2 regions of the Pseudoalteromonas sp. SG43-6 genome follow, and region 2 is predicted to be linked to the other one. Evidence: predicted binding sites of a transcription regulator. Region 2 holds the regulator's gene; the other holds the start of a gene.
What was found. Region 2 encodes FliA, which starts transcription of late flagellar genes. Its sites were predicted from a motif close to CTAAAGNTNNNNNNNNNNNNGCCGATA; they were not measured.
Positions count from the first base shown of each region.

Region 1: the regulator FliA is predicted to act here: its motif matches at 1,756-1,782, upstream of H5201_RS17045 (DUF4402 domain-containing protein).

Region 1 covers NZ_JACJEZ010000044.1:33,202-36,368, reverse strand. The annotation lists gene H5201_RS17055 (molecular chaperone) at 1-623, opposite strand, end outside; gene H5201_RS17050 (DUF4402 domain-containing protein) at 632-1,099, opposite strand; gene H5201_RS17045 (DUF4402 domain-containing protein) at 1,107-1,700, opposite strand; gene H5201_RS17040 (SPOR domain-containing protein) at 1,821-2,453, opposite strand; gene galU (UTP--glucose-1-phosphate uridylyltransferase GalU) at 2,576-3,167, opposite strand, start outside.
Region 2 covers NZ_JACJEZ010000006.1:68,525-71,691, reverse strand. The annotation lists gene H5201_RS04010 (MinD/ParA family protein) at 1-784, shown strand, start outside; gene H5201_RS04005 (RNA polymerase sigma factor FliA) at 811-1,521, shown strand; gene cheY (chemotaxis response regulator CheY) at 1,562-1,945, shown strand; gene H5201_RS03995 (protein phosphatase CheZ) at 1,963-2,727, shown strand; gene H5201_RS03990 (chemotaxis protein CheA) at 2,742-3,167, shown strand, end outside.

The DNA.
Region 1 (3,167 bases), on a different contig from region 2:
ATAGCTTCCAGCTTAGCATTAGCATTTTGTTGATAAAACGCGGTTAATTTACCATAACTGCTAAAGTGAGTTTCACGATTGAGTTTTAATTTAAATTGTAGTCGTTGGTTGCCCTGGTTTTTAATCACTTGCGCTTGCTCAATGAGTACTTTTGGTACTTCAGCATGTTCACGAAGGATGACTGGAATACTGTAGCTCATGATCATATTAATTTTTATTGAACTCGTACTATTTGGGTTTTCATTTGGCAACGCCTGAAATAATAAATGCGAACGATATTCACCATCTGCTAACTGTTTTGGTTTTCGAATTGCAATTTTAACGGTTTGCTTTTCACCAGGCGCCAAACGCATTTGCTTTGGTGATAAGCGCGTCATCGGGCTTAAACTTGTCGCCGTCGGCTCAAGTAAGGTTACATACCCTCCGGTTGATGTGGATTGCTTTTCGCTCCAATGCACTCGGTAAGTTTTGTACTCGTCACTGGTGTTGATCACTGTGACCTTTGCAGTACGTTGACGCTCATCAAAACTAATACGAGTAGGAGAAATAAGTAAATTCGCCATTACCGCCTGGCTAAAAAAACAAAAGCTTAAAAGCAGTATCACGGTTAATTTATTAAACATTTAAATCCTTAATAATCCACTGAAATTTCTAAGTTTGTGGTTGTTGAATAGTCGCCGTCAACATATTGTTTGCTGCTTGTATTTATTTCTAATTTACCACCAATAAATACATGCACTTCGCTAAACTCATCGCTTGTTGCGTCTTTAGGAAAGCCATTTAAGGTCACTCTAAAGTCGGCACTACTACTTCCTTTAGTATTGTGTTGCATAGTTGCAGGAGCCACTAAATTCATAGAGACTCGAGTGCCAGGGGGGATGTCAGTGAGTATCAGCTCAGCTGGGCGACCTTCTTTAAGGATATAGATTTCGCCAGAAGTGCTAATCGAACCATCATCCTTGATAATTACAGAACCTATTTGATCACTTTTAAGAATAACTAAGGTGCCAAAATCAAGCGCTTGTTGCTCTATACTCGCGGCTCTTGTTGACTGTGAATACAGTATTGAAAGCATCGCAAATAACAAGAAAAAACGCATGATTAAATTAATAAGCAACTTCTAATTGAAAAGTGCCTGTATACTCAGTATCTCGGTACGCTTCGCTAGAAATTGTTGATGCTGTAGAAAGAGTTGCACCAATATTAAACGATACACTGCCATCACCGTCAGCAGTTAAATTAGGCGTCACTGATGAATAATAAGCGTTTGCATTTGGACCGCTAGTGATAAAGTATGTCCAAGTACCAACCGTAAAGTTTGGCTCATTCAAACCTTGGCCATTAGAGCTCAGGGTTGTTGCTGTTGGGTTAGTAATTGATAAACGAGCATTTGGCACTACTTCCGATACTGTAAAAGATGCAGGCGAACCTTGCTCTATTATTGAAATAATCGCAGGTGCGTTATCAGTTCTAGACGATACAGGACTTGCTGTAGGCTCAGGGTTTATAACCAATGTAGCTTGGTTAACACCGTCTGGATCTGCAACCGCTCGAATTGTACCAAAATCTAAGTCATTTCCTTTGGTTAAAACGACAGTATTTTGCACTTTAACTTTCGCATCAAAGCTTTCGGTTGTTGCATAAGTCGCGAATGAGCTTGCTGTAACTGCTGCTGCCAGAAGAGTTAAAGATAATTTCATATTAAATCCTTATAAGTGATGGGACATTACCCTATGTTGCCCCTATCTTAGATATTATCGACACTCAGAACAATTACTTTAAGCTTAATTACTGAAAAATCAGAAAAATAGCTTATTTAATTACAAAGGCTGACCAACAAATGGGGCACTCAGGCATTTTTGGCCTAAATTTTGTGCTAATGAACAAAATAGATTGGCCTCTGTATAATTTTGAAATGGCCCAACTCGTAACCCATACAAGGTAACGCCTTTATTGTGACGCTCTGTCATTACAAAATCTAATTGGCTAAATGCCTGCGGATATTGTTGCTGCAACCTTGCTATTTGCGTTCTCACTCTTTGCGGTTTTAAATACAGCCCAAGTTGCGCGCCTGGCAGTGAGTTGCCATACAGTGGCAGAGGGCGGTTTTCGATAGTTTTTGAGGAGTTAGCAGTATCAGGGATCTGTATTTTTTCAGCATAATGAGCCACCGTAACATTATCTTCGCGAAGCACCGCTGGGTTTTCTGCAATATCAGTTTGAGAGGAAAGTGCCATTATTAATAGTTGCAAGTCTTCCTCCATCGCAGCTAAACGAGTAATACTCTCTTGTTGCGAGTGCCATTGCTGAACATACTCTTTGACTTGTTGATCAGAAATTAATGCAGGCTGCTGTTCCACCGGGTTAGCATTAATACTACTGCACCCACTAAGCCAGACAGTTGCTGTAACCAACACTGTGGTATACCAAGCTTGCTTTTTAAAACACATCATCTGTTAGCATCACAAAATAAATAATGCCATATTATAAGCAAAGTCAGTGCCAGTTTCAGGATTTTTAAGCAATAAAAAAGTGCCACTAAGGCACTTTTATAAGTTAGGCTCAATAAATGAGCTTAAACTAAGGTTTTAATAAAATCACTTAGTTCATCTTTAAATTCATCACGACGCAGTGCAAATTCAATAGTGGCTTTTAAATAGCCCAACTTACTACCGCAATCATGACTACGCCCTTTTATCGCATAAGCAGCAACAGATTCTTTTTCCATTAGCATCGCAATTGCATCTGTTAACTGAATTTCGTCGCCGGCGCCTGCGGGAGTTTTTGCAAGTAATGGCCAAATATTTTTACTTAGCACATAACGACCTACCACAGCCAAATTTGATGGTGCGCTATGCAAGGGAGGTTTTTCAACCATATTAAGGATCGCTGCGCTTTGCCCTTGTTCAAGCTTTACGTCGCCTAAATCGACCACACCAAACTTATCAACATCCTGCATAGGCACAGGCTCAACCATAATTTGGCTCTCACCGTTTGTATTAAAGCGAGTAATCATTTCAGCTAAATTATCTTTTTTAAGATTACTTTCAACATCATCTATGATTACATCAGGTAAAATAACCACAAACGGTTCGTTACCAATAATTGGCGCTGCACAGTTGATTGCGTGCCCTAAGCCTTTTGCTTCACCTTGGCGAACGTGAATA
Region 2 (3,167 bases):
CGCTGTAACAGGTGGCAAAGGTGGCGTAGGGAAAACTAACGTCTCACTTAACACTGCGATTGCGTTGGGTCAGCTCGGAAACCGAGTGTTAGTACTGGATGCCGATTTGGGTTTAGCAAATTGTGATGTGATGTTAGGACTTAGGGTAGAGCGTAATCTATCTCATGTACTATCAGGTGAATGCGAGCTCGATGAAATTTTAGTTGAAGGGCCTGCAGGAATTAAAATAGTACCAGCGACGTCAGGCTCACAAAGTATGGTGGAACTTTCACCATCAGAACATGCTGGTTTAATTCGCGCTTTTAGTGAATTAAATACCGAATTTGATATATTAATTGTTGATACTGCTGCTGGTATCTCTGACATGGTATTAAGTTTTTCGCGCGCAGCGCAAGATGTCATGGTAGTAGTATGTGATGAACCGAGCTCAATAACTGATGCTTATGCATTAATCAAAGTATTGAGTCGTGAGCACGGTGTGTATAAATTTAAAATCGTTGCTAATATGGTGCGCAGCATGCGTGAAGGCCAGGAACTATTTGCTAAGCTCTCAAAAGTAACGGATCGCTTTTTGGATGTCTCAATGGAATTGGTAGCAACAGTCCCGTATGATGAAAATATGCGTAAAGCAACTCGTCGTCAGAAAGTGATTGTTGATTTATTTCCAAGTTCCCCAGCAGCAATAGCATTTAAAACATTAGCGACAAAAGCAGTTAAATGGCCTATACCTAATCAACCATCTGGTCATTTAGAATTTTTCATAGAAAAATTAGTAAACGGCTAACTATGACGGCATCGGTGAATAAAGCGATGGGATATCAATCGACACAAAATTTAAATGTGATTGTTGAGCGACATGCTTCCTTAGTCAAAAAAGTGGCTTGTCATTTAATCGCTCGTTTACCCGCGAGTGTGCAACTCGATGATTTGATTCAATCGGGGATGATAGGGTTAATTGAAGCATCAAAGAACTTTGATGCGACTAAAGGTGCAAGCTTTGAAACCTTTGCAGGCATTCGTATCCGTGGTGCGATGCTGGATGAAATGCGCCGAGGTGATTGGGCTCCACGCTCAGTGCACCGTAATAGCCGCAGAGTCGCTGAAGCGATTAGTGAGCTAGAAAGCAGCCTGAATCGAGAACCTAAAGACAGTGAAGTTGCTGAAAAACTTGATATTACGCTAGATGAGTACCATCATATTCTTAGTGATGTAAATTCAAGTAAAGTGTTAGGTATAGAAGACTTAGGGGTAGATGAAGATGTTATCACACCAGTGGGACATGATTTAGCACTGGACAAGCCCTTTAATAACGTTAAAAATGAACGCTTTAATCAATCATTATTAACAGCTATACAATCTTTACCTGAACGAGATGGGTTAGTATTGTCGCTGTATTATAACGATGAAATGAATTTAAAAGAGATTGGACATATACTCGATGTAAGTGAATCGCGTGTGAGTCAGATACATGGTCAGGCGATGATTAAGCTCAAAGCAAAAATCAATGACTGGATTAATTAGTAGTAAGTAAATATAGGTTCAGACCTCACCGGAGGATGTTTTGGATAAAAACATGAAAATTCTTGTTGTTGATGATTTTTCGACGATGAGACGTATTATCAAAAATCTGTTAAGAGATTTGGGTTTTACAAATGTACAAGAAGCTGACGATGGCTCAACAGCTTTACCGATGTTGCAGAATCAAGAATTTGATTTTGTAGTTACAGATTGGAACATGCCTGGCATGCAAGGAATCGATCTCTTGCGCGCTATTAGGGCCGATGACAGCCTGAAACACATTCCTGTTTTAATGGTAACAGCAGAAGCTAAAAAAGAACAAATTGTTGCTGCTGCACAAGCTGGTGTTAACGGTTATATCGTTAAACCATTTACAGCTGCAACACTGAAAACCAAATTGGAAAAAGTGTTTGAGCGTTTAGGTTAAATAAATAGGAGAGGCTTATGTCAGCACCTGCTGCGCCTCAGATCAGTTTAGAACAAGCCCGTCAGCTTGTGGTTTACCTTGAAAACGGTGAACAAGATAAAGCTGATCAGTTAATTATTGATGCGGCGTCAAAAGAGCAATCAGAATTATTTGCCGAAGTAGGCAAACTTACGCGTCAGCTTCATGATGCGTTGAAAAATTTTGAGCTTGATACACGTTTAGCTGATTTGACCAAAGATGCACTACCCGACGCGAAGCAGCGTCTTAACTATGTTATGGAAATGACCGAAAACGCTGCTAATAAAACCATGGATGCTGTAGAAGCAAGTTTACCCATTGCCCAACAGCTTGCTGATGACATTTCAGACATTAAACCCACTTGGGATCGTTTAATGAACCGTGAAATTGAGCTAGGTGAATTTAAAACACTTTGCCATAGCTTAGATAAGTTCATGAATAGCTCGCAAACTAAAACGGATGAGTTGCAAGGACTCATGACCAATGTGTTAATGGCACAAGATTTTCAAGATTTAACCGGTCAAGTGATCCGTCGGGTTATCGAGCTTGTTAGAGAAGTAGAAGACAGCTTGATCCACTTGTTGACAGCATTTGGCAGCCAAGATGATAGCGAAACAAAAACAATAGCACCAGTCATTGAAAAACCGCCTGCTGAAAATACACTTGCAGGCCCTGAAGGGCCAATTATTGATAAAGAATCTCGTGATGATGTTGTCTCAGGACAAGATGATGTTGATGATTTATTATCAAGCTTGGGCTTCTAAGAGGAGAAAACTGCATGAGCTTTGAAGTCGATGAAGATATTTTACAAGATTTTCTAGTAGAGGCTGGAGAAATTCTTGAGCTTTTGTCAGAACAGCTGGTGGAGCTTGAAAATAACCCAGATGATACCGAATTACTCAATGCAATTTTCCGTGGTTTTCATACGGTAAAAGGCGGCGCAGGCTTTTTAAGCATGACTGAACTAGTCGATGCTTGCCATGGTGCAGAGAACGTTTTCGATTTATTGCGTCAAGGTGTTCGTAAGGTTAATTCCGAACTGATGGACGTGATCTTGCAAGCACTCGATACTATCAACGAAATGTTTGCGACTATCCAAAGTAGAGAAAAACCAGAACCAGCAAATCCAGAATTACTCGCTGTTTTACATAAATTGGGGCTGCCGCCAACGGCTGAAGAATTAACTGGCAGTGCTGAACCTGCA